DNA from 2 places in the Rhizobium sp. P1_E1 genome. Region 1 is predicted to be linked to the other one. Evidence: riboswitches for the same ligand, from Rfam matches in the RefSeq annotation. Region 1 holds a riboswitch; the other holds the start of a gene.

Region 1 (4,762 bases):
CGGCAAGCCGCGCCATCGCTGGCGGGCAGGCGGCCTCGTCGCCCAGTTCCTGCCGGAAGCGCCGGAGCGCATGCGCCAGCCGGATCTCCACGGCGGCGACGGCGACACCGGCAACCGCCCGCATGGCGAGGACGATGCCTGGGTCGAAGCCCGTTCGCTAGTCGAGACCATCGACGCCGATGAACTCACCGACCCGCTTGTCGGTACCGAACGGCTGCTGTTTCGCCTGTTCCACGAGCGCGGCGTGCGCGTCTATGAACCGCGCGCCGTCTTTGATCGCTGCAGCTGCTCGCGCGACAAGATCAAGGGTGTGCTGAAGGGTTTTTCGGCCGAAGAGATCGAAGCCAGCCAGGAAGATGGCGAGATCGCCGTCACCTGCGAATTCTGCTCGACCACCTACCGCTTCGAGCCGGCCGAGCTTCAGCCGGCCGAATAGTTCTGAAAAGAGGCGGTGCGCTATCGCCTCAGTTAAGCACGCGCAGCAGCCCGGGGGAATCCAGCGAGAAGGCGGGGATGTCGACATCGAACATCTCGCCTTCATCCGTTTCCATTTGGTAATGGCCGAACATCAGCCCTGAGGGCGTGTCGAGCGGGCAGCCGGAGGAGTATTCGTAGGTGTCGCCGGGGCTGAGCCGCGGCTGCTCGCCGACGACGCCGGGACCGGTGACCTCGTCCACCTGTCCGTTCTGGTCGGTGATGTTCCAGTAACGGTTGACCAGGCGAACGGCGATGCCGGAATTGTTGCTGATAACAATCCGGTAACCCCAGACATAACGATCGTCGTCCGGATCGGATTGCTCCTCCAGATAGAACGGTTCGACTACAACTTCGATGTCTCTTGTGAGGGCGCGATACATGCCTTGCACCTTAGTCAAGATATGTTACCCGTATCTTATAAGAGGCCCTGTCCGTCAAGAAACGGAACAATTATCATCGCTGAAACGGCTATGGTTCGAAGGGTTTTCGATCGTTAAGCCTAATTGTCAGTGTTAATTCCGGTTCGGAACGCCGCGGCGGGCAAACTTGTTCCCCCGGCCTCACTTTGTGAGATCCGGCACGGCCGAACCCCAAATGAGGTCCGGCCGCCTTTATCCCTAGGTCAGGCCGAAACCTTGGCAAGCGCCCGCGCGAAATCCTCGATCAGGTCGTCGGTATCCTCGATGCCGGCCGAAAGGCGGACCGTACCAGGCGAGATGCCGAGTTCGGCGCGCGCCTCTTCCGTCAGGTTCTTGTGCGTCGTCGTCGCCGGATGGGTGATCAGGCTCTTGCTGTCGCCGAGATTGTTGGAGATTTTGACGATCTCAAGCGCGTTCTGCAGCGCGAAGGCCGCATCCTTGCCGCCCTTCAGCTCGAAGGCGACCAGCGTCGAGCCGCCGGTCATCTGCTTGGCGATGATATCGGCCTGCGGATGGTCCTTGCGGCCGGGATAGATCACCTTGGCGATCTTGCCTTGCTCGGCCAGGAAATCGGCGATCTTCGCCGCATTCTCGGTCTGCTGGCGCACGCGCAGCGGCAGCGTCTCGATGCCCTTCAGCAAAGTCCAGGCGTTGAACGGCGACATCGCCGGGCCGGTATGGCGGAAATAGTCGTGCAGGTTCTCGTCGATCCATTCCTTGTCGGAAAGGACAACGCCGCCGAGGCAGCGGCCCTGGCCGTCAATATGCTTGGTGGCGGAATAGACGACGATATGGGCGCCGAGCTCCAAGGGCTTCTGGAAGAGCGGTGTCGCAAAGACGTTGTCGACGACGACCTTGGCGCCGATCTGGTTGGCGAGCTTGGCGACGCCTGCGATATCGATCACTTCGAGCGTCGGGTTGGTCGGGCTTTCCAGGAAGAACACCTTGGTCTTCGCCGTGATCGCCTTTTCCCAGTTCGCAAGATCCCGGCCGTCGATCAGCGTGCAATCGATGCCGTATTTCGGCGCCAGCGTCTCGACGACCCAGCGGCAGGAGCCGAAGAGGGCACGTGCAGCGACGATATGATCGCCGGCCTTCAGCTGGCAAAGGATCGCCGCGGTGACGGCGGCCATGCCGGAAGCGGTGGCGCGGGCGTCTTCGGCGCCTTCGAGCATGCACATGCGCTTTTCGAACATGTCATTGGTCGGGCTGCCGTAGCGGGCGTAAATGAAGCCCTCCGTCTCGCCCTTGAAGCGGGCTTCGGCTGCCTCCGACGTCTCGTAGACGAACCCTTGCGTGAGATAGATTGCCTCGGACGTCTCGCCATATTGCGAACGCAGCGTGCCGCCGTGGACGAGTTGGGTTGCCGGGCGCCAGGTCTTGCTCATGCCATCACCTTCACATAACAAAAAAACCGGTCGCAAAAGCAGACCGGTTTCAACCCGGTCTTTTTAGCCACTTGTTTAACGTGGCTGCAAGCCGACCGGCCAAATCACCACGGGATAATTCTGCAATACTGCTGTTAGCTGCTTGCGTCAATTCCCCGAGTTTGGTTTTGTCGGCGGCAAATGATGGATGAGGCATGATGGCTCGTGAAACGGGAATTCTGGCGGATCGCGCGATCTCCGCGCTGTTCGAAACGGAGCGTCTGATCTCCGAACGGGAGCTGGACCGTGACCAGATCCAGCCGGCAAGTCTCGACCTGCGCTTGGGCGCCAAGGCGTTTCGCGTGCGCGCCAGCTTCATGCCCGGCCCCTCGCATCTGGTGTCCGACAAGCTCGACCGGCTGAGCCTGCATGTGATCGATCTCTCCGAGGGGGCGGTGCTCGAAACCGGCTGCGTCTATATCGTGCCGCTGATGGAGAGCCTGGCGCTGCCGGCCGACATGTCGGCCTCGGCCAATCCGAAGAGCTCGACCGGGCGCCTCGATATCTTCACCCGCGTCATCACCGATTACGCCCAGGAGTTCGACAAGATTCCATCAGGCTATGCCGGCCCGCTCTATCTCGAAATCAGCCCACGCACCTTCCCGATCGTCGTGCGCCGCGGCTCGCGCCTGTCGCAGATCCGTTTTCGCGTCGGCCAGGCTCTGCTCGGCGAGCCGGAACTGTTGAAGCTGCATGAAAGCGAGACGCTGGTCGCCAGTAAGCTGCCCAACGTTTCCGGCGGCGGCATCGCGCTGTCGATCGACCTCGCCGGAGACAAGGAAGGCCTGATCGGCTATCGCGGCAAGCATCACACCGCCGTCGTCGATGTCGACAAGAAGGCCCAGCACGACATCTATGATTTCTGGGAGCCGCTCTACAGCCGTGGCCGCAACGAACTGATCCTCGATCCGGACGAGTTCTATATCCTCGTCTCGCGCGAGGCCGTGCACGTGCCGCCGGATTATGCCGCCGAAATGACCCCCTTCGATCCGCTGGTCGGCGAATTCCGCGTCCATTATGCCGGCTTCTTCGATCCGGGCTTCGGCCATGCGCCTGCCGGCGGGCGCGGCAGCCGCGCCGTGCTCGAAGTGCGCAGCCACGAAGTGCCCTTCATCCTCGAAGACGGCCAGATCGTCGGCCGCCTCGTCTACGAACACATGCAGGAAAAGCCCGCCAGCCTCTACGGCTCCGGCCTCGGCTCCAACTATCAGGCCCAGGGCCTCAAGCTCTCGAAGCACTTCCGCATCTGAGCCTTCCCGGCGGCCGCGACTTGACAGCGGCCCCCATCTGTTGGAAATCTCGCTTCATCGCGGGTGTAGCTCAATGGCAGAGCAGCAGCTTCCCAAGCTGAATACGAGGGTTCGATTCCCTTCACCCGCTCCAGCTCCCGCAAACTATACCTGATGCGCCTAATCCCCGAAAAACCGGATCGGCTTGTACCGACGATGCGCGATGATCAGGCTTCTGTCGGGCTGGATGATGTAGGTTTCCTCCACCTGCTGGCCGTACTGGTCGATAAAATCATGCGGAAAGGCGGAACCAACCGGTGATTTGGTGAGCTTGGTACGGGGCTGGCCGCTATAGGTGATGCTTCCCGGTATGGGTTCGAGGCCGGGGCCGCCATAGGTGACGGTGCTGCATCCGGCGAGAACGAGCGTGCCGATGAGGCCGATGATTGCAGGTTTCATGTCCATCCCTCCGAATGCCGTGAACAGTATCACTCTACGCCTTGCCGGAGAGGGTTCACGACACGAATGCCCATGCCGCTCTTCAACCCTTCGGGAAGCGTCGCCGGGGACGCTGTGATCGAGTGGCCGACGGCCACCTATTGATATTAGGGTGACAATCCCGTTCCACCAGTGGTGCACCGACGCATCCATTGCCGAAACCGGTGCCATCTGCTAGATCGGCATCGTCGAAAAAGGCAGGATCGGTTGAGGTAAGCCCGGTCCCTTCCGCTGGAGCGTTAAGCGCTCCGGCGAAGCTCTGCTCCGTGCCATGGCACGAGAACCCGCGACGTGATCCGCATGAAGATGCGGGATCCCGGCGGCGTGCGGAGACGGCAAAAAGGCAGTCCCGGGATTTTTTCGAACGGAGACTGTCATGCGCCTGAACCATCTCGATTTCCACGTTCCCGATATTGCTGCCACGGCGGATTTCTTGATCCGTCATTTCGGCCTGAGACTTAAGGATATGCGCGGCCAGAACGGCCTCGCGATCCTGGAAGACGATGCCGGCCTCGAAATTGTCCTCAGCCACGCCATCGCCAAGTTCGGCACCGCCGATCAGGTGGAGATCGGGCGCCAGACCTATCATATCGGCTTCATTTTGCCCGAAAGGGCGGATGTCGATGCGGTCCATGCCGGGCTTGCGGCTGCCGGTGCTGCGCTGTCCGGCCCGCCGGCCGCCATGCGCGGCGGCTGGCTATTTTATTGCACG
Region 2 (4,762 bases), on a different contig from region 1:
GCCGGCGTCGTCGTCACCGGCGAAAAGGCGGCGGACGGCAGCATCTCGGCCAGCCAGATCGCCGTCGGCCTCAACGGCATCACGCCGCCGATGTGACCAGCGGCTCAAATCCTTACCTTATGCAGGCCGTCATCCCAAAACAGCTCCACACTTTTGGGCGGCATGTATTAAAGCGCCGGCGCGGGCACGGCGGCAGCGCCCGCACTGGCGCTGGCGCCGGTCTGGGCGACAGGCGGCTCCTCGGAAATTGACGGCAGCGCTTGCAGATGCAGCACGCGCGGCTTCAGCGCCTCGAGATAGGCCTCGGAGCGGCCGATATAGATCATGCCGCTTTCGGGCATGGAGACGAGCAGGTTGGCCATTGTTTCCTGCAGTTCCGGCTCCATGCCTTCCAGCACTTCGTCGAAGATGATCCAGCGCGGGCGCACGAGCAGGAGGCGGGCAAATCCGATCGCTTTCTGCTGGTCGCCGTCGAGCAGCTTGTCCCAGCGGGCGCGGGTATCGAGCCTTGCGATCAGCGAATGCAGGCCAACCTTGTCGAGGGCCGCCTCGACGGCGGCTTTCTCGTAGGCTTCGGGACGTTCGGGAAAGGCCAGCGCCTCGCGCAGCGTGCCGCCGGGAACATAGGCAACCTGCGGAACGAAGAGCATGTCGTCGATTGGCGGCAGGCCCATCGTGCCACTACCGCACGGCCAGAGGCCGGCCATCGCCTGGAACAGCAGCTTGCGGTTGACGCTGTGATCGCCGTTGATCATGATCCTTTCGCCGGCCTTGATCACGACATTGGTTTCACGCAGTCGGAAACCGCCGCATTCCTCGATATCTTCGCCGACTTTGGCGACGATCACCACATCCTTCAACGTCAGCGTGTCGGGCGCGGCGTTTTCATAGGCGATACTGTCCTTCAGGTCGAAGTCCTCGTCCATGTCGAGCAGCGCCTGGCGGAAATCGGTGACGCGCATCAGCGTGGCGCGCCACTCGGCGATCGGGCCGAAATTGGAGACATACCAGCGCAGCGCCGTGTTGACCTGGTTGAAGGCGCCGACCGACATCATCAGCTGGCCGAGGGTGAGGCCGCCGGAGAAATAAGCTGGGGCGGCAACGATGATCGGGATGACGATTACCAGCCAGCCGTAGCCGGCCGAAACCCAGGTGAGATTGGTATTGGCCATGGCGAGCCGCTTGACGACTGTCAGTACCGAGCTGATGTCGGTGTTGATACGTCGGCGCTCGTTCTCCTCGCCGCGGGCAACGGTGATCGCCGGCATGTTCTCATTGGCATGCATCAGCGTGAAGCGAAGCTCGGCTTCTTTCGAAAAACGGTCGGCATTGAGCTTGACCAGCTTGCGGCCGACGACCTGGCTCAGCACCGAGGCGGAAGCGGCATAGAAAATCGCCGCCCAGACCATGTAGCCCGGAATGGAGAAGCTGTGGCCGCTGATGCGGAAGATGAAGCCGCTCGAAAGCTCCCAGAGCACGCCGATGAAGCTCACCAGGAGGATGGTCGACTGCAGCAGGCCGAGAACGAGCCCTGTCGTGCTTTCGGCAAGGTTGCGGGAATCCTCGTGCAGACGCTGGTCCGGATTGACGCCGATCAGGCCGCTGGAGGCAAGCCGCAGCGCCCGCTTGCGCCTCAGCCACTGGTCGACGAGATCGCGTGACAGGCCTTCACGCATATAGAGCGCCGTCATCTGGTTCAGCCAGGCCTGCAGCACGTTGAGCAGCAGCAGCGTGCCGGCGATCATCGCGAAGATTTCGAGTTGGTGGAAGAATTCGCCGAGGTCGCGGCGCTCCAGCGAGTCATAGAAGGGCGCATTCCACTCGTTCAATATGACCTGGCCGTAGGACGTCGCCAGGATAACGAGGATCAGCACGGTCGCCAGAAACAGCACCCTGCCACGCACTTCCGAATTCCAGAATGCTGAGAACATGACGCCGAGGCGATATGTCAGGCTGAAATCATACCCTACCCTATCCTGCCTTCGGATGCCCGGCCTCCCCTCAATCTTATCTGCCATTACGCTTTTCCAAATCGCCCATGCCCCTATAAATAACATGGTGGCGTTACGGGTCTATCAACAGATTCTATCATTCATTAAACTGTGATGATGCGGCAGAGGTCACTTGACTGCAGTCGACAGTTGATTCGCGACCCGACTGGGTCTAATTAAAGCGCTCCGTGGTGATTTGGCCGGCCGGCTTGCAGCCACGTTAAAAAAATCGCTAAAGGGCCGCGTGCGGACCGGTAGCGATTTTTTTCGCCGCCGGTTTTTGTTTTTGATCGAGTGACCGCAATGCCCATCAAGATCCCCGATACGCTGCCCGCCTTCGAAACCCTGGTTCAGGAAGGTGTGCGGGTGATGACCGAGACGTTGGCGATCCGTCAGGATATCCGACCGTTGCAAATCGGGCTGCTCAACCTCATGCCGAACAAGATCAAGACCGAATTGCAGATGGCGCGTCTCGTCGGCGCCTCGCCGCTGCAGGTGGAACTGTCGCTCATCCGTATCGGCGGCCACAAGGCGAAGAATACGTCAGAAGATCATTTGCTTGCCTTCTACCAGACCTGGGAGGAGGTAAAACATCGCAAGTTCGACGGCTTCATCATCACCGGGGCGCCAATCGAGCTTTTGCCCTATGAGGACGTCACCTATTGGGCGGAGATGCAGCAGATTCTCGACTGGACGGAAACGAATGTCCATTCGACGATGAACGTCTGCTGGGGCGCGATGGCGGCGATCTATCATTTCCACGGCGTTCCGAAATACGAGCTCAAAGAGAAGGCCTTCGGGGTTTACCGCCACCGCAACCTGAAGCCTTCGTCGATCTATCTCAACGGCTTTTCCGACAATTTCGAGGTGCCGGTGTCGCGCTGGACCGAAGTGCGCCGCGCCGATATCGAGAAATCCGAAAACCTGGAGATCCTGATGGAATCAGCCGAGATGGGCGTGTGTCTCGTGCACGAGAAGAAGGGCCGGCGGCTCTACATGTTCAACCATGTCGAATATGATTCCACTTCGCTTTCCGACGAGTATTTTCGCGACGTCGATGCCGGCGTGCCGATCAAGATGCCGCACAATTACTTCCCGCATAATGATCCGGCGCTTGCGCCGCAGAACCGCTGGCGCAGCCATGCGCATCTCCTGTTCGGCAACTGGATCAACGAAATCTACCAGACGACGCCTTTTGATGTGGAAGAGATCGGCACGGACCTCTGACCGTTGCCGATCGCCCCTCGAGCCGGTGCCGCCGCCTCATCGCTGCGGCATTTTCTTTCCGATCCGCCGGTTGCGGATTGAAGCAAATGCGGGCAGGTTCCTGTCCCGAAACCTACCAAACCGCGCGTCTTCATCGGACGTGCAATGCACAGTTTGAATCGCTTCAAATTCCTCAAATCGATTCCGAATTGAGAATTTGCAGCAGAGATAGAATGGACGGTCGATCATGTCGGATAAGTTGGAGCGGGACGTTATCGGGCAGACGAAGGCGGGCGAGACCGTCTATCGCGTCGTGATCAAGGGCGGTGGGCTGACGGCCAAGATCATAAGCTGGGGCGCAGTCATCCAGGATCTGCGCCTCGAGGGACATGACGCGCCGCTGCAGCTCGGCTTCGACGATTTCGACAGCTACCCCCTCTATTCATCCTATTTCGGCGCGACACCCGGCCGCTGCGCCAACCGCGTCGGCGGCGGCAGGTTTACGATTGACGACAAGGACTATCAGCTCGAACTGAATGAAAACGGCGTGACGCATCTGCATGGCGGCAGCGACAATATCGCCAAACGCAACTGGACGATCGTCGAGCATGACGTCGACCGCGTGGTGCTGAAGATCGTCGATCCCGATGGCCGCGCCGGCTATCCCGGCAATTGCACCATCCAGGCGACTTTCTGGGTGCATGGCAACGGTGAACTGTCGATCACCTACGAATCGACCAGCGACCAGCCGACGCTCGCCAATGTCTGCCAGCACGCCTATTTCAATCTCGACGGTCGCGACGATGCGCTTGGCCACGATATCATGATTGCCGCCGATCATTATCTGCCGACCGATGAGAAGCAGGTGCCAACCGGCGAGATCCGTTCCGTCGAGGGCACCGAATTCGATTTCCGCGAGATGGCGCCGATGAAGCGTTTCGTCGACAGCGAACAGGTGTTCTACGACCATAATTTCTGCCTGTCCGCCGAGCGCACCGCCAAACGAACCGTCGCGCTCGCCCGCAGCCTTTATTCCGGTGTGTCGCTGGAAGTGCGCAGCACCGAGCCAGGCGTACAGTTCTATGCCGGCTTCAAGCTCGATACCGGGGCTCCCGGCATCGGCGGGCGCAAATACGGTCCATTCGCCGGCTTCTGCCTGGAGACGCAGGTCTGGCCGGATGCCATCAATCACCAAGGTTTTCCGAATGCGGTTCTGCGCCCCGGCGAAGTGCTGCGCCAGGAGACGGATTATATCTTCACCAAGAACTGAGCGTCCTCCAGCGCCGCGCGTTTCTAACGCGGGGCGCTGTCGACGCACGGTTGTCAGATTTGGTCGCTATGAAACCCTCGCCGGCCCGCCGGCGAGGGTTTTTTCTTTCGGCATTCGATTCTGTCTTGCCGATTGGTCCTATATAGGTTCTATTGTGCGTCCATGGATAGAACCAGTCTGATAGCGGAATTGAATAGCCGCGGCCTGCGTGACGAGGCATTGACCGGGCCGCTCTACAAGCGGCTGGCGCAGACGCTGACCGGCCTCATTCAGGAAGGCCTGCTGAAGCCCGGCA

What was found. Region 1 has a riboswitch for S-adenosylmethionine ahead of AC1D1Z_RS04630 (O-succinylhomoserine sulfhydrylase). Riboswitches for the same ligand answer to the same signal wherever they lie in the genome.
Region 2: another riboswitch for S-adenosylmethionine. It lies ahead of metA (homoserine O-acetyltransferase MetA); the one in region 1 lies ahead of AC1D1Z_RS04630 (O-succinylhomoserine sulfhydrylase).

What each region holds. Positions count from the first base shown of each region.
Region 1 covers NZ_JBFUAY010000006.1:88,789-93,550, reverse strand. The annotation lists gene AC1D1Z_RS04640 (Hsp33 family molecular chaperone) at 1-436, shown strand, start outside; gene apaG (Co2+/Mg2+ efflux protein ApaG) at 465-857, opposite strand; gene AC1D1Z_RS04630 (O-succinylhomoserine sulfhydrylase) at 1,100-2,284, opposite strand; SAM riboswitch at 2,327-2,405, opposite strand; gene AC1D1Z_RS04625 (2'-deoxycytidine 5'-triphosphate deaminase) at 2,479-3,573, shown strand; tRNA gene AC1D1Z_RS04620 (tRNA-Gly) at 3,633-3,706, shown strand; gene AC1D1Z_RS04615 (hypothetical protein) at 3,733-4,011, opposite strand; gene AC1D1Z_RS04610 (VOC family protein) at 4,427-4,762, shown strand, end outside.
Region 2 covers NZ_JBFUAY010000100.1:2,356-7,117, reverse strand. The annotation lists gene AC1D1Z_RS25095 (hypothetical protein) at 1-96, shown strand, start outside; gene AC1D1Z_RS25090 (ABC transporter ATP-binding protein/permease) at 168-2,057, opposite strand; SAM riboswitch at 2,170-2,247, shown strand; gene metA (homoserine O-acetyltransferase MetA) at 2,295-3,218, shown strand; gene AC1D1Z_RS25080 (aldose epimerase family protein) at 3,445-4,467, shown strand; gene AC1D1Z_RS25075 (GntR family transcriptional regulator) at 4,630-4,762, shown strand, end outside.